DNA from 3 places in the Pseudomonas sp. P110(2024) genome. Region 1 is predicted to be linked to each of the others. Evidence: predicted binding sites of a transcription regulator. Region 1 holds the regulator's gene; each other region holds the start of a gene.
The links. Region 1 encodes sigma-54, which starts transcription at its own class of promoters, with help from an activator protein. Its sites were predicted from a motif close to ANTGGCATNNANNTTGCTNT; they were not measured.
Positions count from the first base shown of each region.

Region 2: a site for sigma-54 is predicted at 8,336-8,355, ahead of glnA (type I glutamate--ammonia ligase). Genes of this name have one in related genera too.
Region 3: a site for sigma-54 is predicted at 1,954-1,973, ahead of nirB (nitrite reductase large subunit NirB). Genes of this name have one in related genera too.

Region 1 is NZ_JBLIYT010000006.1:6,199-15,892, reverse strand. It holds gene AC25ND_RS10695 (ZIP family metal transporter) at 1-324, shown strand, start outside; gene AC25ND_RS10690 (HPr family phosphocarrier protein) at 370-642, opposite strand; gene rapZ (RNase adapter RapZ) at 663-1,517, opposite strand; gene ptsN (PTS IIA-like nitrogen regulatory protein PtsN) at 1,520-1,984, opposite strand; gene hpf (ribosome hibernation-promoting factor, HPF/YfiA family) at 1,997-2,305, opposite strand; gene AC25ND_RS10670 (RNA polymerase factor sigma-54) at 2,384-3,883, opposite strand; gene lptB (LPS export ABC transporter ATP-binding protein) at 4,057-4,782, opposite strand; gene lptA (lipopolysaccharide transport periplasmic protein LptA) at 4,783-5,307, opposite strand; gene lptC (LPS export ABC transporter periplasmic protein LptC) at 5,294-5,866, opposite strand; gene AC25ND_RS10650 (KdsC family phosphatase) at 5,875-6,399, opposite strand; gene AC25ND_RS10645 (KpsF/GutQ family sugar-phosphate isomerase) at 6,400-7,374, opposite strand; gene AC25ND_RS10640 (ATP-binding cassette domain-containing protein) at 7,619-8,428, shown strand; gene mlaE (lipid asymmetry maintenance ABC transporter permease subunit MlaE) at 8,428-9,225, shown strand; gene mlaD (outer membrane lipid asymmetry maintenance protein MlaD) at 9,225-9,694, shown strand, end outside.
Region 2 is NZ_JBLIYT010000009.1:170,435-180,128, reverse strand. It holds gene AC25ND_RS16150 (rhodanese-like domain-containing protein) at 9-422, shown strand; gene grxC (glutaredoxin 3) at 424-678, shown strand; gene secB (protein-export chaperone SecB) at 718-1,200, shown strand; gene trmL (tRNA (uridine(34)/cytosine(34)/5-carboxymethylaminomethyluridine(34)-2'-O)-methyltransferase TrmL) at 1,270-1,725, opposite strand; gene AC25ND_RS16130 (hypothetical protein) at 1,724-2,158, shown strand; gene AC25ND_RS16125 (RHS repeat-associated core domain-containing protein) at 2,404-3,246, shown strand; gene ntrC (nitrogen regulation protein NR(I)) at 3,371-4,807, opposite strand; gene glnL (nitrogen regulation protein NR(II)) at 4,804-5,889, opposite strand; gene AC25ND_RS16110 (chorismate mutase) at 6,144-6,686, opposite strand; gene glnA (type I glutamate--ammonia ligase) at 6,832-8,238, opposite strand; gene thiI (tRNA uracil 4-sulfurtransferase ThiI) at 8,653-9,694, shown strand, end outside.
Region 3 is NZ_JBLIYT010000002.1:113,556-123,249, forward strand. It holds gene AC25ND_RS03480 (bifunctional nitrate reductase/sulfite reductase flavoprotein subunit alpha) at 1-1,841, shown strand, start outside; gene nirB (nitrite reductase large subunit NirB) at 2,102-4,654, shown strand; gene nirD (nitrite reductase small subunit NirD) at 4,654-5,022, shown strand; gene AC25ND_RS03495 (hypothetical protein) at 5,015-5,494, opposite strand; gene AC25ND_RS03500 (RHS repeat-associated core domain-containing protein) at 5,496-9,694, opposite strand, start outside.

The DNA.
Region 1 (9,694 bases):
GGCATCGCGCTTCAGGATGTGCCGGAGGGTCTGGTAATCGCGCTGGTGCTGGCCGGGGCCGGCATGTCGCGGTTCAAGGCGTTCCTGATCGGCGCGGCGTCCGGGTTGGTCGAACCGCTGGCCGCGGTGATCTGCGCCTGGCTGGTGAACATCGCCGAACTGTTGCTACCGCTGGGCTTGGCCTGTGCGGCGGGGGCGATGCTGCTGGTGGTGACCCAGGAGATCATTCCCGAATCGCGCAGCAACGGGCATCACCGCCTGGCGAGCCTGGGGCTGTGTGCCGGGTTCTGCCTGATGATGGTGATGGACACGGCGCTGTCTTGAGCCCGGCACATTCCCTGTAGGAGCGTGCGCAGTCGTTAACGGCGCTTACTCGCCTTCGTCGAAGAAGTTCTCGATCAACGCGACCAGTGCATCCATGGCCTCACCGTCCTGTTCGCCCTCGGTGTGCAGGTGCACCGGCGTGCCCTTGCCGGCGGCGAGCATCATCACCGCCATGATGCTCTTGCCGTCCACCAGCTTGTCCGGTGCGCGGCCGACCCGTACCTGGCAGGGAAAGCGACCGGCCACGCCGACGAACTTGGCGGCCGCCCGCGCATGCAGGCCCAGCTTGTTGATGATGGTGATTTCGCGGGCGGGCATCGTGGGGCGGATCCTGTGGGCTAGAGGTCGCGGTGGCGGACCTGGACGTTTTTCAGGGATTGCTGGAGCAGTTGGCCAAGCCGTTCGGTGATGTACACCGAGCGGTGGTGGCCGCCGGTACAGCCGATGGCGATGGTGACGTAAGCGCGGTTGCTGGCGGCGAAGCGCGGCAGCCACTTGAGCAGGTAGCCGGAGATGTCCTGGAACATTTCCTCGACGTCCGGCTGGGCGGCCAGGTAATCAATTACCGGCTGTTCGAGGCCGGAATGCTCACGAAGTTCCGGCTTCCAGTACGGATTGGGTAGGCAGCGCACGTCGAACACCAGGTCGGCGTCCACCGGCATGCCACGCTTGAAACCGAATGACTCGACCAGGAACGCGGTGCCTGGCTCGGGCTGGTTGAGCAGGCGCAGCTTGATCGAATCGCGCAGTTGATAGAGGTTCAGGCTGGTGGTGTCGATCTTCAGGTCGGCGAGGTCGGCGATCGGGCCGAGCAGCTCGCTTTCCACGCGGATCGCCTCGGCCAGCGAACGGCTGTCGTTGGTCAGCGGGTGGCGGCGGCGGGTTTCCGAGAAGCGCTTGAGCAGGGTGTCTTCGTCGGCGTCCAGGTACAGCACGTCGCACTGGATATGGCGCGAACGTGCATCTGTCAGCAGTTCGGGGAAGCGTGACAGGTGGCTGGGCAGGTTGCGCGCATCAATGGACACAGCGACCTTCGGTTGCAGCAGCTCGGTGTTGAGCAGCGCGTTTTCCGCCAGCTGCGGCAGCAGCCCGGCGGGCAGGTTGTCGATGCAGTAGTAGCCGTTGTCTTCCAGCACGTCGAGGGCGGTACTCTTACCGGAGCCGGAGCGGCCGCTGACGATGATCAGGCGCATGTTCAGTGCTCGTTCTGTACGTCCAGGACGACCTGGTAAAGGGTCTCGCTGCTGTCGGCGGCACGTAGGCGATCGCGGACCTCCTTGCGATCTAGCATGCTGGCGATCTGACGCAGCAGTTCAAGGTGGGCATCGGTGGCAGCTTCCGGGACCAGCAGGACGAACAGCAGGTCGACCGGGGCACCATCGATGGCGTCATAATCAATGGGGGCATCCAGGTGCAGCAGGGCGCTTACTGGCGCGCTGCAACCCACAAGCCGGCAGTGCGGAATGGCGATGCCATTGCCAAAACCGGTGGAGCCGAGTTTTTCCCGAGCGATGAGCTTGTCGAAGACATCTTGCATCTCCAGCTCGGGTACTTGCTCGGCGATCAGGGTGGCGACCTTTTCCAGGGCGCGCTTCTTGCTGCCGCCCGGCACGTTCACGAGTGAACGGCCGGGGGTCAGGATGGTTTCAAGTCGGATCATGGATGAGGGGGATCAGCGGGCGGCTGCGCCTTGCAGCAGGCTTTGCTGTTTTTCCTTGTGTTTTTTCAGTTGGCGATCGAGTTTGTCGGCCAGGGCGTCGATCGCCGCGTACATGTCTTGGTGTTCGGCGTTGGCGACGACTTCGCCACCGGGAATCTGGAGTGTGGCTTCCACCTTCTGCTGCAGCTTCTCGACCTTCATGATCACCGTCGCATTGGTGATCTTGTCGAAATGACCCTCCACGCGGGCGAGCTTCTCGAGCACGTAATCGCGCAGTGGTTGGGTGACTTCTACATGCTGTCCACTGATGTTGACTTGCATACAGCTTCTCCTTTGTTGCCCGTGCATAAAGAGGCAGGTCTTGCACCTGCCACTGAAACGCTGTGGCACATCCTGGGGCTACATCAGTCGCTTGCGCTCGCTTGATGGGGCGATGCCCAACGATTCGCGGTACTTGGCGACGGTGCGACGGGCTACCTGGATGCCTTGTGCCTCCAGTAAACCAGCGATCTTGCTGTCACTCAATGGCTTTTTCTGATTTTCCGCCGCCACCAGTTTCTTGATGATCGCGCGAATCGCCGTGGACGAGCATTCGCCGCCTTCGGCGGTGCTCACGTGGCTGGAGAAAAAGTATTTCAGTTCGTAGATGCCGCGCGGGGTGTGCATGTATTTCTGCGTGGTCACCCGGGAAATGGTCGACTCGTGCATGCCCACCGCCTCGGCGATATCGTGCAGCACCAGCGGCTTCATGGCCTCGTCGCCATGGTCGAGGAAGCCGCGCTGGTGCTCGACGATCTGTGTCGCCACCTTCATCAGCGTCTCGTTGCGGCTCTGCAGGCTCTTGATGAACCAGCGCGCTTCCTGCAGCTGGTTGCGCATGAAGGTGTTGTCGGCGCTGGTGTCGGCGCGGCGAACGAAGCCGGCGTACTGCGGGTTGACCCGCAGGCGCGGTACCGCTTCCTGGTTGAGCTCGACCAGCCAGCGCTCGCTGTCCTTGCGCACGATGACGTCGGGCACGACGTACTCGGGCTCGCTGGACTCGATCTGCGAGCCGGGGCGCGGGTTGAGGGTCTGCACCAGTTCGATGACCTGGCGCAGCTCGTCTTCCTTGAGCTTCATGCGGCGCATCAGCTGGCTGTAGTCGCGGCTGCCGAGCAGGTCGATGAAGTCGGTGACCAGGCGCTGGGCCTCACCCATCCAAGGCGTCGAGGCCGGCAGTTGGCGCAGTTGCAGCAGCAGGCATTCGCCCAGGGAGCGGGCGCCGATGCCGGCGGGTTCGAACTGCTGGATGCGGTGCAGCACCGCCTCGACCTCGTCCAGCTCGATGTCGAGTTCCGGGTCGAAGCCTGCGCAGATTTCTTCGAGGGAGTCCTCCAGGTAGCCCTGGCCGTTGATGCTGTCGATCAGGGTGACGGCGATCAGGCGGTCGGTGTCGGACATCGGCGCCAGGTTGAGCTGCCACAGCAGGTGACTCTGCAGGCTCTCGCCGACCGAGGTGCGGGTGGTGAAGTCCCACTCGTCGTCATCATTGCTCGGCAGGCTACTGGCGCTGGTCTGGTAGATGTCCTCCCAGGCGGTGTCGACCGGCAGTTCGTTGGGGATGCGCTCGGCCCATTCGCCGTCTTCGAGGTTTTCCGCGGTGCTGCTGGTACTGGTTTCCTGGAAGCTGTTGTCCTGGACTTCGGCGGCCGGCTTGTTCTCGGCGTTGTCCGCCATCGGGTCGCTGTTGTCGAAGTCCTCGCCGTCTTCCTGACGTTCGAGCATCGGATTGGACTCCAGCGCTTCCTGGATTTCCTGCTGGAGGTCCAGGGTGGAGAGCTGAAGCAGACGGATGGCCTGTTGCAACTGCGGGGTCATCGTCAGTTGCTGGCCCATTTTTAGGACGAGCGATGGTTTCATGGCTGGGGCTTGATACCTTGTTGCCGGCGCGCATGCGCCATCCACTACACGGAGGGCGCCTGGGCGCCGATTTTAAGCAAGTTATATGCCTGAAATTGCAGCGTTTGCCTAGAGCACTGTAACAACTTAAGCCTCGAACAGGCGCCTGCGCCAGTGCTCCGGGCAGGCCAGGGTCAGAGTCGGAACTCGTGCCCCAGGTATACTTCCTTGACCAGCTGGTTGGCCAGGATGGTCTCGGCGTCGCCTTCGGCGATCAGCTGGCCATCGTTGACGATGTAGGCGGTCTCGCAGATGTCCAGGGTCTCGCGAACGTTGTGGTCGGTGATCAGTACGCCGATACCCTTGTTCTTGAGGTGGTGGATGATCTGCTTGATGTCGCCGACAGAGATCGGGTCGACACCGGCAAAAGGTTCGTCCAGCAGGATGAACTTGGGCGCGGTGGCCAGGGCACGGGCGATCTCGACGCGGCGGCGTTCGCCGCCGGAGAGGCTCATGCCGAGGTTGTCGCGGATATGGCTGATGTGGAACTCCTGCAGCAGGCTTTCCAGCTCCTTGCGCCGACCGTCACGGTCGAGGTCCTTGCGTGTCTCGAGGATGGCCATGATGTTGTCGGCCACCGACAGCTTGCGGAAGATCGAGGCTTCCTGCGGCAGGTAGCCGATACCGGCCTGGGCGCGCCCGTGCATGGGTTGGTGGCTGACGTCGAGGCTGTCGATCAGCACGCGACCTTGGTCGGCCTGGACCAGGCCGACGATCATGTAGAAACAGGTGGTCTTGCCGGCGCCGTTGGGGCCTAGCAGGCCGACGATCTGGCCGCTGTCGATGGACAGGCTGACGTCGCGAACGACCTGCCGGCCCTTGTAGCTCTTGGCCAGGTGCTGGGCTTTGAGGGTTGCCATTTACTCGGCCTTTTTCTTCGGTTGAATGACCATGTCGATGCGCTGACGTGGTGCAGTCACGTTGCCACCGCGACCGGCGGTAGCCACCTGGGTCTTGGTGTTGTAGACGATCTTCTCGCCTTCGGTGGTGTTGCCTTCGTTCTCGACCTTGGCGCGATCGGTGAGGATCACCATGTCTTTCTGCGCCTGGTACTGGATGGTCACGGCCCAGCCTTTCATCTTGTCGGGCTTGGCGGCGCTCTGCTGTTGCTCGAAGTAGGCCAGGTTGCCCACCGAGGTGACCACGTCGATGTCGCCGGAGGCGGCGCGGGTCATGGTCACGGTGTTGCCTTTGATCATCATCGAACCCTGGGTGATGATCACGTCGCCGGTATAGGTGGCAACGCCCTGCTTGTCGTCCAGGTGGGCGTTGTCCGCCTGGATGCGGATCGGCTGGTCACGGTCGTTCGGCAGGGCGAAGGCGCTCGCGCTTCCCAGTGCTACGCCCAGGCTGAGCAGAAGGGGGATGGTTTTAACGAGCCTCATACTGTCCTCTTACGTTAGAGAGCAGGTCCATCCTGCCTTCTTTCAAATACGCTTTCATTCCTTTGCCCGTAGTCGTGCCACCGGCGCCGTCGATTCTAACGGCTTGCTCGGTCTGCGCATATTGCTTCTGCGGGAACACGGTCATGCGTGTGCTGGTGATGATGGTTTCACGTTGCTTCTCGTCGGTGCGCGCCACGCGCACATCGTCGATCAGCTCGACCTCGGTGCCGTCCGGATTGACCTCGGCGCGCTTGCTCTGCACGTGCCAGGGATACTCGGTGCCACGGTACATGTGCAGGTCGGGCGTGGTCACCAGGGTGACCTCGCTGGCCTTCAAATGCTCGACCTTGGCGGCGGTCATCTCGTACTGCAGCTTGCCGTCGGGCAGGAACTGCAGGCTGTGGGCGTTGATCGCATAGTAGTCGATGGCGCTCTGGTCGACCTGGGCCTGCGGCTGGTCGAGGAAGCTCTCCGGGCTGATATTCCAATAGCCTACTGCAACGAGCACGGCGGCGATCCCGCCTAGCAGCGCGACATTTCTGATCTTCTTGCTGAGCATGGGCAGCCTTACAGGTAATGGGCGTTGGCAGCGTCCAGGGTGCCCTGGGCCTGCATGATCAGTTCGCAGAACTCGCGGGCGGCGCCTTCGCCGCCGCGAGCCTGGGTAACGCCATGGGCGTGCTGGCGAACGAATGCCGCGGCGTTGTGCACCGCCATGCCCAGGCCGACGCGGCGGATCACCGGCAGGTCGGGCAGGTCGTCGCCGAGGTAGGCGACCTGTTCATAGCTTAGATTGAGTTCGGCGAGCAGGCCGTCGAGCACCACCAGTTTGTCCTCGCGGCCCTGGAACAGGTGCGGGATGCCGAGGTTCTTCGCCCGGCGCTCGACCACCGGGGTCTTGCGCCCGCTGATGATCGCGGTGGTCACGCCCGCGGCCATGAGCATCTTGATGCCGTGGCCGTCGAGGGTGTTGAAGGTCTTGAACTCGCTGCCGTCCTCGAGGAAGTACAGGCGGCCGTCGGTGAGCACGCCGTCGACGTCGAACACCGCCAGCTTGATGGCCTTGGCGCGTTGCATCAGGTCCTGGTTCATTTACATCACTCCGGCGCGCAGCAGGTCGTGCATGTTCAGGGCGCCGGTCGGGCGGTCTTCCTGATCGACGACCACCAGCGCGCTGATCTTGTGGTCTTCCATGATCTTCAGCGCCTCGGCGGCGAGCATCTCGGCGCGGGCGGTCTTGCCGTGCACGGTCATGACCTCGTCGATGAGGGTCTTGTGCACGTCGATGTTGCGGTCCAGGCTGCGGCGCAGGTCACCGTCGGTGAACACGCCGGCGAGCTTGCCGTCGTCACCCAGGACCACGGTCATGCCCAGACCCTTACGAGACATTTCAAGCAGCGCGTCCTTGAGCAGGGTGCCGCGCTTCACCAGGGGCAGCTCCTCGCCGGCATGCATGACGTTCTCGACCTTCAGCAGCAGGCGACGACCCAACGCGCCCCCGGGGTGGGAGAAGGCGAAATCCTCGGCGGTGAAGCCGCGGGCCTCGAGCAGGGCGATGGCCAGGGCGTCGCCCAGCGCCAGCGCGGCGGTGGTGGAGGAGGTCGGCGCCAGGTTGAGCGGGCAGGCCTCCTGGGCGACGCTGGCGTCGAGATTGACCTCGGCGGCCTGGGCCAGGGGCGAGCCCGGGTTGCCGGTCAGGCTGATCATCTGGATGCCCAGGCGCTTGATCAGCGGCAGCAGGGTGACGATCTCGGCGGTGCTGCCGGAGTTGGACAGGGCAAGAATGACATCGTCCCGGGTGATCATGCCCATGTCGCCGTGGCTGGCCTCGGCCGGGTGCACGAAGAACGCCGGGGTGCCCGTGCTGGCCAGGGTGGCGGCGATCTTGTTGCCGATATGCCCCGACTTGCCCATGCCCACCACCACGACCCGTCCCTTGCTGGCCAGGATCAGCTCGCAGGCCTTGACGAAGTCACCGTCGATGCGGGCCAGCAGGGCCTCCACGGCCTCGAGTTCGAGGCGCAGGGTGCGCTGGGCGGATTGGATCAGCTCGCTGGATTGGGTCATGTTGAAACGCAATGCCTGATGAAAAGGCGGCGATTATAGCCGTAATGTGTGAAAGGCTCATCCTTCGAATGTCATATGGATGCCACACCAGCCTGTCTGCGGCCTGAACGAGTGGGGGGACGCCCTTGGGGCGGGCCTATCAGCGGTGCTATAGTTCGCCGCTATTCGGCCCGCAGGGGACCTGTGTGCCTTCAAGATGAAGGCAGGCGTCCACATGACGAGGCTGCACTAGCAAGGAGTCTAGATGAGTGTGGATAGCGCCTACGCGGTCGAGTTGAAGGGTGTCACCTTCAAGCGCGGTTCGCGCAGCATTTTCAGCAACGTGGACATACGCATTCCCCGCGGCAAGGTCACCGGCATCATGGGGCCTTCGGGATGCGGCAAGACCACCTTGCTGCGCCTGATGGGCGCGCAGTTGCGCCCGTCCGGTGGCGAGGTCTGGGTCAACGGGCAGAACCTTCCCGCGCTGTCGCGCAGCGACCTGTTCGACGCGCGTAAGCAGATGGGCGTGCTCTTTCAGAGTGGTGCGCTGTTCACCGACCTGGATGTGTTCGAGAACGTGGCCTTCCCGCTGCGGGTTCATACGCAGCTGTCGGACGAGATGATCCGTGACATCGTGTTGATGAAGTTGCAGGCCGTGGGCTTGCGCGGCGCCATCGACCTGATGCCCGACGAGTTGTCCGGCGGCATGAAGCGCCGCGTGGCGCTGGCACGGGCGATCGCCCTCGATCCGCAGATCCTCATGTACGACGAGCCGTTCGTCGGGCAGGACCCCATCGCCATGGGCGTGTTGGTGCGCCTTATCCGCCTGCTCAACGACGCCCTGGGCATCACTAGTATCGTGGTTTCCCACGATCTCGCGGAAACCGCGAGCATCGCCGACTACATCTATGTGGTTGGCGACGGCCAGGTGCTGGGGCAGGGCACGCCGGACGAACTGATGGGCTCGGACAACCCGCGCATCCGCCAGTTCATGAAAGGCGACCCGGACGGCCCGGTACCTTTCCACTTCCCTGCGCCTGACTACCGCGCCGATCTGTTGGGGACGCGTTGATGCGCAGAAAATCCTTACTCGAACGTATCCGTCTGTTCGGCCGTTCGGCCATCGATGTACTGGCCGTGCTGGGACGCTCGTGCCTGTTCCTCGGCCATTCGCTGGGTGGACGCAGCGGCATCGGCGGCGGTTTCCAGCTGCTGGTCAAGCAACTGTACTCGGTGGGCGTATTGTCGCTGGCAATCATCGTCGTGTCCGGCGTGTTCATCGGCATGGTACTGGCCCTGCAGGGCTACAGCATCCTCACCAAGTACGGCTCGGAGCAGGCTGTGGGGCAAATGGTCGCCCTGACCCTGCTGCGCGAGCTGGGGCCGGTGGTCACCGCCTTGCTGTTCGCCGGCCGCGCGGGCTCCGCGCTAACCGCCGAGATCGGCAACATGAAGTCCACCGAGCAGCTGTCGAGCCTGGAGATGATCGGCGTCGACCCGCTCAAGTACATCGTCGCCCCCAGGCTGTGGGCCGGTTTCATCTCGCTGCCGCTGCTGGCGCTTATCTTCAGCGTGGTCGGCATCTGGGGTGGCTCGTGGGTCGCCGTGGACTGGCTGGGCGTCTATGAAGGTTCGTTCTGGGCCAACATGCAGAACAGCGTTTCGTTCAGCGACGACGTGATCAACGGGCTGATCAAGAGCCTGGTGTTCGCTTTCGTCGTCACCTGGATCGCCGTATTCCAGGGGTACGACTGTGAGCCCACCTCAGAAGGGATCAGCCGTGCCACCACCAAGACCGTGGTCTATGCCTCGCTGGCAGTCCTGGGTCTGGACTTTATTCTGACCGCCTTGATGTTTGGAGATTTCTGATGCAAAACCGCACCCTGGAAATCGGTGTCGGCCTGTTCCTCCTGGCCGGGATCCTGGCGCTGCTGCTGCTGGCCCTGCGTGTCAGCGGGCTGTCGGCCAGCCCGAGCAGCGACACGTATAAAGTTTATGCTTATTTTGACAATATCGCCGGTTTGACGGTCAGAGCTAAGGTGACCATGGCCGGTGTGACCATCGGCAAGGTCACGGCCATCGATCTGGACCGCGATTCCTACACTGGCCGGGTTACGCTGCAGCTGGACAAGCATGTCGACAACCTGCCGACCGACTCCACTGCCTCGATCCTGACCGCAGGCCTGCTGGGCGAGAAGTACATCGGTATCAGCGTGGGCGGCGAGGACGCGGTACTCAAGGATGGCAGCACCATCCACGACACCCAGTCGGCACTGGTGCTGGAAGACCTGATCGGCAAGTTCCTGCTCAACTCGGTGGGCAAGGAACCGAAAGAAGC
Region 2 (9,694 bases), on a different contig from region 1:
CACCCCTGATGGTTGCTCACCTGATTCAATTCGCGACAGATCACTACATCCTGGTGGCCATTTTCGTCGTCCTGCTGGTCCTGCTGCTGATCAACGAAGTCCGCCGTGGCGGCCAGAGCCTGAGCAACGGCCAGCTGACCGCGCTGGTCAACGCCGACAAGGCCGTGGTGATCGATATCCGTACCGCCAAGGAATACTCGGCCGGGCATATCGTCGGTGCGCTGAACATTCCCCAGGACAAAGTGGCCGGCCGCATGAGCGAGCTGGAAAAACACAAAGAAAAGACCCTGATCGTCGTCGACGCGATGGGCCAGCAGTCCGGCACCCTGTGCCGCGAACTGCTCAAGGCTGGTTACACCGCCGCCAAGCTCAGCGGTGGCGTTTCCAGCTGGAAAGCCGATAACCTGCCCCTGGTGAAGTGATATGAAGCCCGTCATCGTCTATTCCAGCGACTACTGCCCCTACTGCATGCGCGCCAAGTACCTGCTCGAGAGCAAGGGCGTGGCGTTCGAGGAGATCAAGGTCGACGGCAAACCCCAGGTTCGCGCCGAAATGAGCCAGAAGGCCGGCCGTACCTCGGTGCCGCAGATCTGGATCGGCAGCACGCACGTCGGTGGATGCGATGACCTCTATGCCCTGGAGCGCGCGGGCAAGCTCGACGCGCTGCTGGCGGCCTGATTCGCACTGCATTCAAGAACATTAGGAAAAGGATCTGCCATGACCGAGCAACAGACCAACGGCGCCACTGACGCCAACGCCCCACAATTCTCCCTGCAGCGCATCTACGTGCGCGATCTGTCGTTCGAGGCGCCGAAAAGCCCGCAGATCTTCCGCCAGCAGTGGGAGCCGAGCGTCTCGCTGGACCTGAACACCCGCCAGAAGGCCCTGGAAGGCGACTTCCACGAAGTCGTGCTGACCCTGTCGGTGACCGTCAAGAACGGCGACGAAGTGGCCTTCATCGCCGAAGTGCAGCAGGCCGGCATCTTCCTGATTGCCAACCTCGACGCCGCTTCGATGAGCCACACCCTTGGCGCGTTCTGCCCGAACATCCTGTTCCCGTACGCCCGTGAGACCCTGGACAGCCTGGTGACCCGTGGCTCGTTCCCGGCGCTGATGCTGTCGCCGGTCAACTTCGACGCCCTGTACGCGCAAGAGATGCAGCGCATGCAGGAAGCCGGCGAAGTGCCGACCGTGCAGTAATCGCTGAAACAAGAAAGGGCGACTTCGGTCGCCCTTTTTTGTTCGTCGGTGTGCCCCGCGAAAGACCTTTCAGGCAAACCCCTGCTGCCGCCACGCCTCGTACACCGTCACCGCCACGGTATTGGACAGGTTCAGGCTCCGGCACCCCGGCCGCATCGGCAGGCGCAGGCGCTGCTCGGGGGCCAGGCTGTCCAGTACCTCGGCCGGCAGGCCACGGCTTTCAGGCCCGAACAGGAACGCATCGCCAGGTTGGTACTCGACCTCATGGAACGGGTGCGAACCCTTGGTGGTAAAGGCGAACAGCCGCGGCTGATTCAGGCTTTCCAGGCATTCGGCCAGGCTTTGGTGACGCTTGAGCGTGGCATACTCGTGGTAGTCCAGCCCGGCCCGGCGCAGGCGCTTGTCATCCAGTTCGAAGCCGATCGGCTCGATCAGGTGCAGGTCGCAGCCGCTATTGGCGCACAGGCGGATGATGTTGCCGGTATTCGGCGGAATTTCTGGTTGAAAAAGGATGACGTGAAACATGCACGGCTCCAAGCATGAGGATAACGAGCATTCTACCCCCGAACCCGACCCGCGTTCGAAGGCCTTCCCGCGGGTGATCCTGTCGCTGGCGATTGTCGGGCTGATGGTGGGCATGATGATCGGACGCCTGACCACCCCGGAGGAACGGGTGCTCGAGCAGGTGCAGGTGGTGCAGGATGGCCTGGACCTGTGGTTCAACGAAGAACCCAGACTGCATGGCGAGAATGTCCAAGGCACCGTTGCCATCGTGTTCGAGGCCCAGGGCAAGGCACAGCGTGGTCAGCTGACGCTGCAGGACAAGCCGGTGGGCTGGCGCCTGCAGAAGAGCGAGGAAGGGCTGGTACTGACCTTGGTGGCCGCCCGCCCCCTGCGCGGCGACTGGAACGCGAGGGAGGAGGCGGGGCGCTGGCGGGTGCAGGTGAGGCTGCACTAATAAAAGAGGGGATTTCCCGGCCTGCCTGTACCGAGGTCCCCAAAACTGGAGGTACTGGATACTTAGCAGGGAGCGTGCCAGGTCTTGCAGGCCCTGGAATGCGGTGTTCCGGCCATGTTTCGAGGGTTTTGAAGGCTAATCTGCCTTGTGCTGGTGCATGTGGCACAGCAACGGTGCAGCTGGGACCTGATAGTTTTGCCAGTTTCGGCCACTGCCAGCCTTGGTTAACGTTCTGCTCATGAGTCATGGTCCTGTGGGAGGGATTGTTCATGGGCCTGCACTTGCCGATGCTCGATCACCAGCGATCATCTTTCGGAGGGAGTTCATACTCCAGGGCGTATACGCCATACGGTGCCACTGCATTTGCAGAAGGTCCGACTCTCGGCTTCTGCGGGCAGCTCTGCGAAAGACCGATGGGCACCTATCAGCTGGGCAACGGCTACCGTTGCTATTCGCCAACCGCATTGCGCTTCCTGTCACCGGATCGCCACAGCCCATTCGGCAGAGGGGGGCTCAACGCATATGGCTATTGTGCTGGTGATCCAGTCAATCGGAGTGATCCTGGTGGGCGCTGGTGGGGATTGGTGAGAGATGCCGTCTTCTCGGGCCTCGTCTTTCAGGATGGGGCAAGGGATCTGCACAAAAGCCTCCTGAGCAGGGTGGAGGTGCAGGCGAAAAAGGCGCATTCGACCGATCATCGTGTACTGAACGAGGTGGCCCCTAGCCTGACGCGGCTCACCGTCGATAGTGGTGAGGTCGCCTTGGGAGGGCTTGCGTTTGCCACCAATGCGCTTCAGTTGGTGGGTGTGGCGGTAAACCCTGTTGTGGGCAGTGTGGCGGCATGGGCGGGTTTTGCGCTTTGGGGAGCCAAGAAAGCTGCCCAGTATCGTGAGGCAAGGCAAGCGCAGGATCCCTTGCACTATCTGACGCTGAGCAGCGTGAAACAGGAACAGAAAATTCCTGCGTTGTTCGGGCAAGTGAGGGAGTCAATCAACGCCGGCACGGCCTCGGATCTGTCCGAGGTAGTGATACAGCAGGCACACAATGACGTTCTTAAGGTCGCTGGTGAATTAAGGGACATGAAGTAAGTCGATCTAATCCTGCTTCATGTCTGTTGCGTTCATTGGCCGTTGAGCCGCCAATTGGTCTGAATCATGTGTTGCCTACGAGAGGGCCATGATTGGCCCTCCCAGGTTTGCAGCAGGTCGATGCTCAGTGGTCTTCGCCCTCGTCCTCATCGGAGCCATCCACCTTCATCCCCAACTCCTTGATCTTGCGCGTCAGGGTGTTGCGTCCCCAGCCCAGCAGCACCGCCGCGTCACGACGACGTCCGGCCGTATGCTTGAGCGCGGTCTCGATCATGATGCGCTCGAAGCTCGGCACGGCGCTGTCGAGCAAACTTGACTGGCCACGGGCCAGGGCCTGGTCGGCCCACTGGCGCAAGGCCTGTTCCCAGTTGGTCACGGGCGCTGCGTCCTGGGGCAGGTTGAGCAGCTCCGGCGGCAGGTCGCCGACCAGCACTTCGCGGCTGGAGGCCATCACCGTGATCCAACGACAGGTGTTCTCCAGCTGGCGCACGTTGCCCGGCCAGGGCAGGTTGCGGATGAATTCCTCGGTCTCCGGCTTGAGCAGCTTGGGTTCCACCGCCAGCTCCTGGGCGGCGCGACCTAGGAAATGGCGGGCCAGGGCCGGGATGTCCTCGCGCCGGTCCGCCAGGCGCGGTATATGGATGCGGATCACGTTGAGGCGGTGGAACAGGTCTTCACGGAACTTGCCGGCCTGCACCAGCGACTCGAGGTTCTGGTGGGTGGCGGCAATGATGCGCACATCCACCTTTACCGGCACATGGCCGCCGACCCGGTAGAACTCGCCATCGGCCAGCACCCGCAGCAGGCGGGTCTGGGTGTCGGCGGGCATGTCACCGATCTCGTCGAGGAACAGCGTGCCGCCGTCGGCCTGCTCGAAACGGCCACGACGCAGGTTGGCGGCGCCGGTGAAAGCGCCTTTCTCATGGCCGAACAGCTCGGACTCCATCAGGTCCTTGGGGATCGCCGCCATGTTCAGGGCGATGAACGGCGACGCCGCACGCGGGCTGTGACGGTGCAGGGCGTGGGCTACCAGCTCTTTACCTGTGCCGGACTCACCGTTGATCAGCACGGTGATGTTGGAGTGGCTGAGGCGACCGATGGCGCGGAACACCTCCTGCATCGCTGGCGCCTCGCCGATGATCTCGGGCGTGCGGGTCAGTGCCTGGGGCACTTCCAGGGCCTGCTGTTCCTGGGCATGCTGGTTGGCGCGCTTGACCAGTGACACCGCCTCGTCGACATCGAACGGCTTGGGCAGGTATTCGAAGGCGCCGCCTTGGTAAGAGGCCACCGCGCTGTCCAGGTCGGAGTGGGCGGTCATGATGATCACCGGCAGCCCTGGGTGCTGTTCGCGGATCTGGGCGAGCAGGTCAAGGCCGCTGGCGCCGGGCATGCGGATGTCCGAGATGATCACATCCGGTTGCTGGCGGGCCAGGCGGCCCATGACGCCGTCGGCGCTGTCGAAGCTCTGGGTGGTCATGCCTTCCTGCTGCAGGGCCTTTTCCAGGACCCAGCGGATGGAACGATCATCATCGACGATCCAGACGGTTTCACTTCGGCTCATGGGGCGTTGGCTCCTTGTTCCAGGGGCAGGTAGATCGAGAAGGTGGTGTGGCCGGGGTGGCTCTCGCACTCGATCAGGCCCTGGTGCTGGCTGATGATGTTCTGGGTGATGGCCAGGCCCAGCCCGGTACCGTCCGGGCGGCCGCTGACCATGGGATAGAAGAGGGTGTCCTGCAGTTCCGTGGGGATGCCGGGGCCGTTGTCGACGATCTCGATCCGGGCGACCAGGCGGTGGCGCACATGGCCGATGGTGAACTGGCGCACGGCGCGGCTGCGCAAGGTGATGCGGCCCAGGCGCAGCTCGTTCTGCCCGCCGATGGCCTGCATGGCGTTGCGCACGATGTTGAGCACGGCCTGGATCATCTGCTCGCGGTCGATCAGTACGTCCGGCAGGCTAGGGTCGTAGTCGCGCACCAAGGTGATGCAGCCCTGGCTCTCGGCCTCGACCAGGCTGCACACGCGCTCGAGCACTTCGTGGATGTTGGTCATGGCCAGCGACGGCAGCTTGTTCGAGCCAAGCATGCGGTCGACCAGGTTACGCAGGCGGTCGGCTTCCTCGATGATCACGTTGGTGTAGTCGCGCAGGCTTTCTTCCGGCAGTTCACGGGCCAGCAACTGGGCCGCGCCACGGATGCCGCCGAGAGGGTTCTTGATCTCGTGGGCCAGGCCGCGCACCAGCATCTTGGTGGTCTCCTGCTTGCTCAGCTGGGCCTCTTCCTTGGTGATGCGCAACAGGCGATCGCGTGGGTGCACCTCCAGCAACAGCAGGGTCTGGCCCAGGTGCAGGATGGGCGTGACGGCATAGTCGACGGTTATGGTCTGTCCGGTCAGCGAGGTCAGCTGCGCTTCACGCTTGGTGAACGGGTGCGCCTGCTCCACCGCCTGGCGCAACGAATTGAGCGCCTCGGTCGATTCGGTGAACAGCTCGCTAATGAACTGCCCGTGGCTGCGCTGGCCGCTGACGGCCAGAAGCATCTCCGCCGCCGGGTTCATGTACTCCAGGCGCAGTTCAGAATTGAGCAACAGCGTGGCCGTGGTCAGGTTGTCCAGAAGCAGACGGTGCTGTGCATCGCTGATGGTCATAAGGCGTCGTTGACCTCTTTTGGCACAGTGGCGCCCAAGGGCTCAGGCCTGGGGCGCGCACGGAAGAGTGCTGGATGCAGTGAAAATGCAAGAACCAAACCAAGGCTCCGAAAAGAAGCGGAAATTCCGGATAAAGACTCGGAAATGCGCGAATTCGAGCCAGAAAGCCTTGGTTTATCGATTCTTGTGACCCAAATTGGGGTACATGATGGGGCGGCTCGCGCAATCATGCACCAATATGGAGCATAGGGCGGTCAGCGCAATTTGCACAGCTGGGCGCTGGCGCGAACCAGGGCGAGGTGGCGCGTGGTGTCCTGGGCGCGTTGCTGCAGGGCGTCGGCCAAGTGGTTGGCGCAATTGGCCGGCGGGGTCTGGTCAAAGCGGGCGAGGGCGCTCAGCAGCTGTTCCTGCAGCAGATCCAGTTCCGGGCGCACGTCGTTGGCCAGGTCGCGGCGTGGCAGGGCTGGCGCTTGACGGGCGCGATGCCAGGTGTCGAGCAGGTGGTACTGCAGGAGCTTGTTGGCTTCGATCTGGTCGGCAAAAAAGGCCTCGACGCGTGCCGGATCCAGGTGGTGAGCGACGGCGGCCTGCCGCGCACTGGCCAATACCTGCTGCTCGCGGGCGCTGGCCTGCACCGGTTGTTGGTGATCCCACTTGTGCAGGGCGACCGCTTCGGCCAGGTCCAGGCGCCGGTCAATGGTGGCAAGCAGCTGATCCAGGGTTGGCGTGACGCTCGGTGAGGTGGCACAGCCGGATAGGGCGAAGCAGCAGGTCAGGGCGAGGGTGGTGGCACGCATGGCGATCTCCTTGGGAATGAAGCCTCGAGTGTCGCCTTTGGCTGTGTGGCGGCTAATAGGTGTTGTCCGATTATGAGGGTATGAAAAAGAAACGGCCTCCCGAGGGAGGCCGTCCTGATGTCATCGACGCGGGGCGCCGATCATATCAGCAGCTGTAGTACAGCTCGTATTCCAGCGGGTGCACGAAGGTGCGGACCTTGATCTCTTCTTCGCTCTTCAGCTCGATGAAGGCATCGATGAAGTCGTCGGAGAACACGCCGCCCTTGGTCAGGAACGCACGGCCCTTGTCCAGCTCTTCCAGGGCTTCCTTCAGGCTGCCGCACACTTGCGGGATGTCTTTCGCCTCTTCAGGCGGCAGGTCGTACAGGTTCTTGTCGGCGGCATCGCCTGGGTGGATCTTGTTCTGGATGCCGTCCAGGCCTGCCATCAGCAGGGCCGCGAAGGCCAGGTATGGGTTGGCCGACGGGTCCGGGAAGCGTGCTTCGATACGGCGGGCTTTCGGGCTACCGACGTACGGAATACGGATCGAGGCGGAACGGTTGCGAGCCGAGTAGGCCAGCATTACCGGGGCTTCGAAACCTGGGACCAGACGCTTGTAGGAGTTGGTCGAAGGGTTGGTGAAGCCGTTCAGGGCCTTGCCGTGCTTGATGATGCCGCCGATGAAGTACAGGGCGGTATCGGACAGGCCGGCATAGCCTTCGCCGGAGAAGGTGTTCTTGCCGTCTTTCCAGATCGACATGTGCACGTGCATGCCCGAGCCGTTGTCGCCGTACAGAGGCTTGGGCATGAAGGTGGCGGTACGGCCATAAGCGTCGGCAACATTGTGCACGACATACTTCAGGGCCTGCACTTCATCCGCTTTCTTGACCAGGGTGTTGAACTTGACGCCGATCTCGTTCTGGCCGGCGGTCGCCACTTCATGGTGGTGAACTTCGACGGTCTGGCCCATTTCTTCCAGGGCATTGCACATGGCAGTACGGATTTCGTGGTCGTGGTCGAACGGCGGAACCGGGAAGTAGCCGCCTTTCACGCCCGGACGGTGGCCTTTGTTGCCGCCTTCGACGTCAGCGCCGGTCATCCACGAGCCTTGCTCGGAGAAGATCTTGAACATCGAACCGGAGATGTCCGACTGGAACTTCACTTCGTCGAAGATGAAGAACTCAGGCTCTGGGCCAGCGAACACGGTGTCACCGATGCCGGTGCTCTTCAGGTACTCTTCGGCGCGCTTGGCGATGCCGCGCGGATCGCGATCGTAGCCCTGCATGCTCGACGGATCGACGATATCGCAGGTGATGATCAGGGTCGGCTCTTCGGTGAACGGGTCCAGCACGGCGGTTTCGTCGACCGGCATCAGGATCATGTCGGAGGCTTCGATGCCTTTCCAGCCAGCGATGGAGGAACCGTCGAACATCTTGCCGACTTCGAAGAAGTCTTCGTCCAGGCCATCGCGCGCCGGCATGGTCACGTGATGCTGAATGCCCTTGGTGTCCGTGAAACGCAGATCAATCCACTTGACGTCATGATCTTTGATGAGTTGAACCGACTTCGACATGTTGTCCTCCGGATGGTCTAGGGCGCAGTTGGCCGCTGCCCTGGAAAAAGGGTGTCGCTGGGCGCGGATAGTCGGCCAAGCGTACCTGCCTCACAAGGGAGCAAATTGCATGCCAGTGCCCAAAAATGGCGAGAGTGGGATGAAAGGGGGCGTTGGCGGGCATTTCTTGGAGGGGTGGAGTGTAGCTTTGCACTCATAAGATGCGTTTTTTGGTGTAACTGCACCATTGTGGTGCTTTTGTGCTGGCGTGGGCCTCATCGCGGGGCAAGCCTGCTCCCACGCAGCAGGCCGACGAGGGGTGGCGCGGCCAACATAAATCGCACCTTCTGTACAAAAGTTGCTCAAACCTTGAGCGATTTCCGCTATAATTCGCGCCCCCTATTTTCGGCAGGCCCTGTGCGCGCTGTTAAACCAATGAAACTTATCGTCAAAGTCTTCCCAGAGATCACCATCAAGAGCCGGCCGGTGCGCAAGCGCTTCATCCGTCAGCTCAGCAAGAATATCCGCAACGTGCTCAAGGATCTCGATCCTGAGCTCGCGGTCGATGGTGTCTGGGACAATCTCGAAGTGGTCACCCGCATCGAGGACGAAAAGATCCAGCGCGAAATGATTGAGCGCCTGCGCTGTACCCCGGGCATCACTCACTTCCTGCAGGTGCAGGAGTACCCACTGGGCGACTTTGACGACATCGTCGAGAAGTGCAAGCAGCACTTCGGTCACCTGCTCGCCGGCAAGTACTTCGCCGTGCGCTGCAAGCGCGGCGGCCACCACGACTTCACCTCGATGGATGTCGACCGCTATGTCGGCAGCCAACTGCGCCAGCAATGCGGCGCTGCCGGCATCGAGCTGAAGAAGCCCGAAGTGCTGGTGCGCATCGAGATCCGCGATCAGCGCCTGTACGTGATCCACAATCAGCACAACGGCATCGGTGGTTATCCGCTGGGCGCCCTGGAGCAGACCCTGGTGCTGATGTCCGGTGGCTTCGACTCCACCGTGGCGGCCTACCAGATGATGCGTCGCGGCCTGATGACGCACTTCTGCTTCTTCAACCTCGGTGGCCGCGCCCACGAACTGGGCGTGATGGAAGTGGCCCACTTCCTGTGGAAGAAGTACGGCAGCAGCCAGCGCGTGCTGTTCATCAGCGTGCCGTTCGAGGAAGTGGTCGGCGAAATCCTCAACAAGGTCGACAACAGCTACATGGGTGTCACGCTCAAGCGCATGATGCTGCGCGCGGCCGCCCGCATGGCCGACCGCCTGCAGATTGATGCCCTGGTCACCGGCGAGGCGATTTCCCAAGTCTCCAGCCAGACGTTGCCGAACCTGTCGATTATCGATTCGGCCACCGACAAGCTGGTGCTGCGCCCGCTGTTGGCCAGCCATAAGCAGGACATCATCGACCAGGCCACCGAAATCGGCACCGCCGACTTCGCCAAGCACATGCCCGAGTACTGTGGCG
Region 3 (9,694 bases), on a different contig from region 1:
TCGACCTGGACGTCACCATTCCTGCGGAGCCCGTCCCCATGCCGACCGCCACCCTCGCCCGCCTGCTGGGCCTGGAGACACAACCTGCTCCGGTGCTTGCCGAAGAGGAGCGCCATTACCTGCAAGGTTTCCTGCTTGGCCTGCAACAGACACGCGCCGAGGGTGTGCCAAGCCTCCCGGCCACCGCACCATTGGCGCCGGCCCGGCGCCTGTTCGTCGATGGCCTGCTGGCGGGGCTGTTCGCCCAGCCCCAAGCACAGGCGGCAGTACCTTGCCATCGCGTGTTGTGGGCCTCGCAGACCGGCAACGGTGAGGCGCTGGCCGAACGCTGCGCCCAAGGCCTGCGCGAGGCGGGGCTGATGGTGGAGCTCAGCAGCATGGAAAGCGTCAGCCCGGCGCAATTGCACGGCTGCGCCAGCGTACTGCTGATTGCCAGCACCTTCGGTGACGGCGATGCTCCGGACAGTGGCGCCGCATTCTGGCAGGCCCTGCAGGGTGCGGGCGAAACCGATTGCGCCAATCTGCCCTACGCGGTGCTGGCCCTGGGCGACTCCAGCTACGACCAGTTCTGCGGCTTTGGCCGCAAGCTCGACCAGCGCCTGGCGGAACTGGGCGGCCAGCGCCTGCTGGAGCGGGTCGAGTGCGAACCGGACTTCGAGGCTGCATTCAGTACGTGGCTCGAGGCCCTGCTGCTGGCCCTTGGCACAAACACGGTGGCTACGCCGGCGCCACCGACTGCCGAGCCTCACGGCAGAAACCAGCCATGGCCTGCACGCCTGGTGGAGAACCGCCTGCTCAATGGCCCAGGTTCGACCAAGGAGACCCGTCAGCTGGTGTTCGACCTGGCGGGTAGCGGCCTGGACTACCAGCCCGGCGATGCGCTGGGCGTGTGGCCGCGCAACTGCCCGGCGCTGGTCGAGGAACTGCTTGGCCTGATGCAGCTCGATGGCCAGGCCGTGGTCGAGCTTGAAGGCCAGAAACCGATGCCCCTGAGCCTGGCGCTGGAGCGGCAGCTGGACATTACCCGTGTCACGCCACGACAGCTCGAAGCGTTCAGCGAAAACACGCCAGTTCTGCAACAGCTGTTGCAGCCTGAATGCAAGGCCGCGCTCAAGGACTGGCTGTGGGGCCGGCAACTGGTCGATGTGCTGCGCGAGTTTCCCCGGCAATGGCCACTGGCCCGCTGGCTGGAACTGCTCAAGCCCCTTCAGCCACGGCTGTACTCGATCAGCTCAAGCCCCAAGACGCATCCGGGGCAGGTGCACCTGACGGTGTCCACGGTGCGCTACGGCGAACGCAAGGGGGTCTGCTCGGCCTTTCTCGCTGATCGTGCGGCGGACGTCGAAGTGGCCATCTTTGCCCAACCATCCAAACACTTCCGCCTGCCCGACGACGACGGCACGCCCATCGTCATGATCGGCCCCGGCACCGGCATCGCGCCCTTCCGGGCTTTCCTCGAAGAGCGCCAGGCACGTGCAGCGCCTGGCCGCAACTGGCTGTTCTTCGGCGAGCAGCACGAGGCACACGACTTCTACTATCGCGAACAGTTGCTGGCCTGGGAAGCGCAGGGCCATGTACGCCTGAGCACCGCGTTCTCCCGCGACCAGCCGGAGAAGATCTATGTGCAGCAACGCCTGCTGGAACAGGGCGCCGAACTGTGGCGCTGGCTGCAGGACGGCGCGCATGTGTATGTCTGCGGCGATGCCCAGCGCATGGCCCGGGATGTGGATGCGGCCTTGCGCCAGGTGGTGGCGCAGCACGGCGGCCTGGACGAGACCGCGGCAGCGGCCTATGTCGAAGGTTTGGGACGGGACAAGCGCTACCGGCGGGATGTGTATTGATGCACCACGGTGGTGAGGGCTGCACCCTGCTTGTGCGCCCGCACCACCTGGCCAGCACATGCCCAAAGCTGTAACCCTTGTGAAAGCGGGCTTGCCCCGCAATTAAAGGGAGCCTGGCACGCTCCCTGCTTCAAGCAATGCACAACAGCCCCAACGACCAACGGCGGTCAACAGGGGCCTCACACTGATGAGTACAGGCAAAGGCGCCTGGAGCTTCGGCTCCAGGCGCCTTTTTCGTTTTCCGTGATCGAGGATCGGCTATGCAGGCAACAGCGAACGGGGCACAACGAGCACGACTGGTCATCGTCGGCAATGGCATGGTTGGCCATCACTGCGTCGAGCAGCTGATCGAACGCGGCGCCACGGCACACTTCGAGCTGCATGTGTTCGGCCAGGAGCGCCAGCGCGCCTACGACCGGGTGCACCTGTCGGAGTATTTTACCGGTAGCTGCGCCGAGACCCTGGCCCTGTGCGCCCCGGACTACTACAGCCGCCACGGCGTGCACCTGCACCTGGGCGAGGCGGTGCTGGACATCGATCGCGAGCGCCGGGAGCTGGTCACCGCCGAGGGCCGCCTGGGCTATGACCAGTTGATCCTGGCCACCGGTTCCTATCCGTTCGTGCCGCCAATCGAAGGTTCCAGCGGCAATGCCCGCCTGGTTTACCGCACCCTCGAGGACCTCGATGCGATCCGCGCCGCCGCCGCAGATGCCCGCCGTGGCGTGGTGGTGGGCGGCGGCCTGCTCGGCCTCGAGGCAGCCAACGCCCTGAAGTCCCTGGGCCTGGAGGCGCATGTAGTGGAGTTCGCCCCACGCCTGATGCCGGTACAGCTGGACAGCGAAGGCGGCGCGGCGCTCAAGGCGCGGATCGAGGCCCTGGGCGTGGGCGTGCACCTGTCCCGCGCGACCCAGTCGATCAGCGCTGGCGAGCAGTACCGCTACCGGATGAACTTCGACGGTGGCGAACACCTGGAGACCGATCTGATTGTCTTTTCCGCCGGCATCCGCCCACAGGACGCCCTGGGCCGGGCCTGTGGCCTGGAGATCGCCGCGCGCGGCGGCGTGGTGATCGACAGCCAGTGCAAGACCAGCGATCCACGGATCTTCGCCATCGGCGAGTGCGCGTCGTGGAACGGCAGCGTGTTCGGCCTGGTCGCCCCCGGCTACGCCATGGCGCGCAACCTGGCCGCGCGGCTGCTGGGCGAGACGGCGGACGATTTCACCGGCGCCGACATGTCGACCAAGCTCAAGCTGCTGGGCGTGGATGTCGGCTCGATCGGCGATGCCCACGGCGCCACGCCCGGTTCACGCAGCTACCGCTTCATCGACGAGGCCAACAGCGCCTACCGCCGGCTGGTGGTGGATGCCAGTGGCAAGCACGTGCTCGGCGCGGTGCTGGTGGGCGACAACAGCTACTACGACACCCTGCTGCAGTACGCCCAGAACGGCATCGCCCTGCCGACCGATCCGGCATCGCTGATCCTGCCGCAAGGAAGTGGCGCGCCGACCCTGGGCGCTGATGCGCTGCCCGACAGCGCGACCATCTGCTCCTGCCACAACGTCAGCAAGGGCGCGGTGTGCGCCGCCATCGACAGTGGTTGCGGCGACCTTGCCGCCGTCAAGGGCTGCACCAAGGCCGCCAGCGGCTGCGGTGGCTGCGCTGCCCTGCTCAAGCAGGTCTTCGAGCATGAGCTGACCGCCCGTGGCGTGACGCTCGACAAGAGCCTGTGCGAGCACTTCGCCTACACCCGCCAGGAGCTCTACGGGCTGGTGCGGGTGGAGGGTATCCGCACCTTCGGCGAACTGCTCGAACGCCACGGCAAAGGTCACGTGGGTTGCGACATCTGCAAACCGGCGGTGGGCAACATCCTCGCTTCATGCTGGAACCAGCCGATCATGGACCCGGCGCTGGTACCGTTGCAGGACACCAACGACACCTTCATGGCCAACATGCAGAAAAACGGCACCTACTCCGTGGTGCCGCGCATTCCCGGCGGCGAAATCACCCCGCAGAAGCTGATCGTGATCGGCCAGGTGGCGCAGAAATACGACCTCTACACCAAGATCACCGGCGGCCAGCGCATCGATCTGTTCGGGGCCCAGCTGCACGAACTGCCGCTGATCTGGGGCGAGTTGATCGCTGCCGGCTTCGAGACCGGGCACGCCTATGGCAAGTCGACGCGCACGGTGAAATCCTGCGTGGGCAGCACCTGGTGCCGCTATGGCGTGCAGGACAGCGTGGCCATGGCGCTGCGCCTGGAGGATCGCTACAAGGGCCTGCGCGCGCCGCACAAGCTCAAGTTCGCGGTATCCGGCTGCACCCGCGAATGCGCCGAGGCGCAAAGCAAGGACATCGGCGTGATCGCCACCGACAAGGGCTGGAACCTGTACGTATGCGGTAACGGCGGCATGCGCCCGCGCCACGCCGAGCTGTTCGCCACCGACCTGGACGACGAGACCCTGGTACGGCTGATCGACCGCGTGCTGATGTTCTACATCCGCACCGCCGACAAGCTGCAGCGCACCTCGGTGTGGCGCGAGGGCCTCGAAGGCGGGCTCGACTACCTCAAGCAGGTGGTGATCGACGACAGCCTGGGCCTGGCAGCCGAACTCGAAGCGCAGATGCAGCAGGTGGTCGAGCGCTACGAGTGCGAATGGGCCAACGCCCTGGGCGATCCGGAAAAGCTCAAGCGCTTCCGCACTTTCGTCAACGACCAGCGCGCCGATCCGGATGTGCATTTCGTGCGCGAGCGTGGCCAACGCCGACCCGCTGCGCCGCTTCAGCTGATTCCCACCCACGAGGAGGCAATGTGATGAACCTGTCCAACACGGTTTCAGCCAGTGAAATCCGCTGGCAGATGGTGTGCCAGGCCAGCGACCTGGTCGCCGACTCCGGGGTGGTGGTGTGGCACGAGGGTGAGCAGGTGGCGTTGTTCTACCTGCCGGGACAAGGGCGGGAGCTGTACGCCGTCGGCAACCGTGACCCACGCTCGGGCGCGAACATCATCGGGCGTGGGTTGGTGGGCAGCCTGGGCGCAACCGTTGTGGTAGCGGCGCCGCTGTACAAGCAACATTTCTGCCTGCAAAACGGCAACTGCCTGGAAGATCCGACACAGCGCTTGCCGGTGTGGCCAGGGCGTATCCGTGGTATGACGGTCGAACTGGGACAAAGACTCAGATGACAATCAGTTTGCCGGGAGCATGCCCAACCGGCCAGTGCCCGGCCAGGTACAGGTCGACCACCCGACGCCAGTGATCGCCCAGACCGAAGAACTGCTCGGTGGCGTACTGACGGAACGCGAAGGCCGCGCCGCCGCGAGCGGCCTCGCTGAAGTCGTGCGGGCGGCAGATGAACGGCGCCTTGTCGAGCGTGCGGGTGGCGGCCATCACTGCCCTGTTCAGCGCCATGCGCTGCTCGCTCAGCACTTTGGTCGTCTCTTGCCGCGGGTAGTACGGATCGTCTTCGCCCGCCGAGGTGGGGAGCCATTGAGTGGCATCGTACAAGCCCTGGAACGCCTGGTCCGAGGGGGTCACGAACACCGCCTCGACCGAGGCGATGAGAATCACCTGCGGATCCTGGATGTCAGGCTTGCCCAGATTGCCGAAGAATCGAGTCTGCCCGATCTGTTCGAGCGTGTGTTCCAGGTCGATCATGTTACAGCCTCAAATCGGTGATGGTCTTGGGTGGCAATGCCTTGCGACCTTGCTGGATGGTGGTGCGAAGTACACCACCGGCGGCATGCGGGCCGGGGATACCGGGCAACGAATGGTTGGGCAGCGTGCCGTGGGTCGGCATCAGGTTCCACCATTTGTTGGCGCCACCGCTTTCCAATGGAATCACATGGTGGGCCGTGGCGCCGTCTGGCCAGGTCCGGTTGGTGTTCTTTTCCCACTGTTTGATCAGGCCTTTCTCGGTTTTCACGAACTCCTTGCGCATCGCCTGGTTCTGCGCCGCGTTGCGCCGCTGCACCACCGGCAGGTTGCCGCGCAGGATCTGGGCCTGCCGCGCGGTCACTTCGCCACCGGGTGAAGCGACCTTGTTGGCGTCTTGGATGATACGGTCGAGAAGCGAACATTCCGACAAGCCCAGCGGGTCGATCCAGGTCAGTGGATTGGGAGCATAGGCATACAGGTTGATGCTGCCTTCCAGCCCCAACGGGTCCTGCTGGGTGAAGCGGCCGATGTCCGGGTCGTAATAGCGGAACGTGTTGTAGTGCAGGCCAGTCTCGCGGTCAAGGTACTGCCCCTGCATACGCAGGTTCTGCTGGCGGTTTTGGTCGGGCGCGTGCCACTCTTCGCGGCTGCGGCCCCACAACAGGTAGTCGCTGTACCAGACTGAATTGCCCTGTGCGTCGGTCAGTTGCTCGGGCAGCCCGGCAATGTTGGTGTGGAAGTACTGCACCACTTCCTGGCCAGGTGCGCCGTCGATACGCGCCAGCGGCTCGTGGCTGCCAGGGTCGGCATACAGGTACAGGCTCGATTTGCCGTCCTGCACCTCCTGCAGTAAACGCAGGCCCTGCCAGAGGAAGTCGGTGCGACTGACGGGTTGCTCATGGCCGCTGCGGTAGAGGCGCTTGCCGATGCGCCGCCCCAGTGGGTCGTAGCTGAACTCAATGCGCTCGTGCACGGTGCCGCGTTGCTGGTTTACGCGGACCAGCCGATGCTCGGCATCGTACTCGAAGCGCTGTAACAGCCGGCTGCCGCTGCGCTTCTCGACCATGCGGCCGAAACCATCGTAGCGGTAGCGTTTGTCCTGATGGACCGTGACCCGGTTGTGCCGCACATGAGCCTTGGGCTGGTAGCCCTCGATCAGGTTACCAGCGCGGTCGTACCCATAATGCTCGACGATCGGCACATCTCCCAGCGCCAGGCGGCGGGTCACACCATAGATGCGTTGGCTCGGCCCATAGTCGTAGGTCACCGAGCCCTGGCAGCTGCCATTGCCGAGGCCAGCACTGTGGAAGCGCAGCGCATGCTCTTGCTGGGCCGGATTCTGTGTGCCGGGTCGCTGGGTCTGGGTAAAGGTTTCGCAGACCAGGTTGTCGCCGTCGTCATAGCGATAGTCCTTTTGCAACAACGCCAGCGTCATGCTCGAGGCGTCCCGGTAATGGATCGCCCTCTGTTGCAGGCGCCCACAGCTGTCATAGCGGGTGCGGGTCTGCAACTGGCCCTGGGTGCGCAGCACTTCGTCATGCAAGCTGTCGCGCTCGAAATCGCAGATCACCCGCCCGTCGAGATTGAGCTGATGCAGGTGGCCGCTGCCGTAATACAGGTGGTTTATCCGGCGTTGATCGGGCAGGGTCAGGCTCTGCAGGTTATTCAACTCGTCATGCGCATAACCCAAGGTACCGGCAGCGCTGGTCTCGCTCAGCAGGCGGCCCATGCGGTCATAGCTGAACGCCAGTCGCCGGGCATTGCCCTGCTTATCGGTGAATGTCACCGACAGCAGGTTGTCGCCCTCGTCGTGGACGTATTCGGTGCAACCATCGGTGGTGTGCTTGCGTAGCAAGCGACCAACGGCATCGTGCTCAAGCTGATGGATCTGTATGGCCGTGTCGTGAGCCTGATCCGGGATCGGGTGGTGGGCGATACACGTCACGTTGCCCCGGTGGTCGTAGGTATAGGCGTAGCCACCACCATCGAGGTTCTGCTGGGTGAGCGCGCGGTCCAGCGCATCCCATTCAAAGCGATAGCGTTCGCCGTTCTCGTTCACCAGCGCCTGCAGTCGGCCATAGGCATCGTAACTCAGACTCAGCGCCGCCCCCATGGGGTCGATACGTTGCAACAGGCGACCGCTGGAGTCGAAATGCCAGTGGGTGGTGCGCCCGGCGCCATCGATATGGCGGGTCAACTGCCCGGCGGCGTTGACCTGATAATGATCGGTGCGCCCGTCGGCCCCCTGGCTTTCGATCAGGTAGCCGCGCACATCGTAGCGGTGGCGGCTACGCTCGCCCCGCGGATTGACAGACTCCGCCAGCTCACCGCGCTCGGTGTAGCGATAATGCGTGACATGGCCGGAACAGTCGCGGTAGCTGAGCAACTGGCCACGGTCATTCCATGTGAACCGGCGTTGTCGGCCATGCGCGTCGGTGATGGCCAGCAGTCGCCCGCGATCGTCGTAGCGGTAACCTGTGGTATTACCCAGGGCATCGGTTTCACTGAGCACATTGCCTTGGCAATCGTACTGCATGCGCAAGCTTGCGCCGCCAGGCGACACGATGCTCAGCGGCAGTGCCCAATGTTCGCCATAGGCAATGCTTTCACTGCGCCCGAGCGGGTCCTGGCTACAGACAAGGCGGCCTGCACCGTCGTAGCTGTAGCACCACTGGCTGCCATCGGGCTCGGTACTGGCGATCAACTGCCCCTGCTGGAAGGTCTCCTGCCAGAGGTTGCCCAGGGCATCGACATACCGATGGATCTCATAGTGCGGCCCCCAATGGAACGACTCCTCCCGCCCCAGGCTGTCGCGAACCCGGGTCAGGCCCTGAGCCAGGTCGTAGTCGAAGTGATAGTCCTCTGCGCTATCGCTGTGGTGGCGCATCACTCGCCACTGGTGTGTGGGCTGCGCCTCGAGCGGTGCCGGTAGGTCCCGTGGCCAGCCCCCACGCGAGGCCACTCCGTCTGGCGGTACCGCCAGGCTGGCCCATTCATAGTGATGGACGACACCGCTGGCGAGAGTCTGGCTCGCCATGCACCCCGCTGCGGTGTAGGTGAAACGGCGTACCGTTTGCCCGCTGGCATCGCGTACCTCGGCTAGCTGACCGGCCTGGGTGTAGCGGTAGCTGACCAGCAACTGCTGGTCAGCGATCTCGAACGCATCGCCTGGGGCCAACTGTAGCCGCCACACCTCGCGCACTCGGCGCCCATACTGGTTGTCGTGGCGCAACTGCACGGCAGTGCGACCGAAGGCATCGACCAGCAATTGCAAGCGCCCTTGGTCGTCATACAGCAGTTCAAGGCGGTTGAGGTTGCGATCGCCAAGTTGCACGAGGCGCGACCGGCTGTGTGCTGTCGGATCGGTCTTGAACACCTGGTACTGGCCGCTATAGATGTCCTCCACCACCGTGATGCCATCGTCCTGATGGAAAATGGCAACACCGTCCAAGGTACTGAGCAGCGCGCTGCCGGGCACCATGCGGCCCAACTCGATGCGACTGCCGTCTTCGTCGACATAGATCCACAGCTCGCCACCTTGCGGATGAGGCACCCGTTCCAGACGCACTTCGTAGGGCAGGCTCCAGCCCTTGCCCAACAGACCATCGTCGCGCAGGTCGTTGCTGTCATAACGACGCGACCAATCGATGGCCAGCAGGCCGGGCAGGCTGAAGTCCAGGTCCTCGGGGCCATCGAGCCGTTTGCTGCCGGTGGCGACCAGCACCGGGTGTCCCTTGCAGCCAGGAATACGGGAACGGGGCTTGGGTGCGTTGCGTGGCCGCGAGCGGCTCTTGACGCGCCTTGCCAGCAGCATGCCGGCGACCAGGCCAATGATCTTTGCCGCTGCGCTCTTGCCGTCGCGGATGTCTCGCACGGTCACCGTGCCACCTCCAACCCGCACATTGGGCGAGAAGGTCATGCCGATGGGACCGTCGCAGGTGCTCTTGTCCCCGACCCTGGCCGCAGGATGGCCATTGATGAAAACCTTGTCCGACCCTTGCGCGACGAAGTTGGGGACCGGGTGCTTGCTGCACTTGACGGTGTCCAGTTCGGCAGGTTGGGTGCCAGGATTCGCCGGGGTGGCGACTGGGGGATTGAAGATGCTGTTGATTTCCTGAGCCAGCCCGATGACCGGCAGCATCAGCGATGCGCCCATCATCGCGTAGTTACCGATGTTTTCCAGTATCGAGGGTGCCTCGG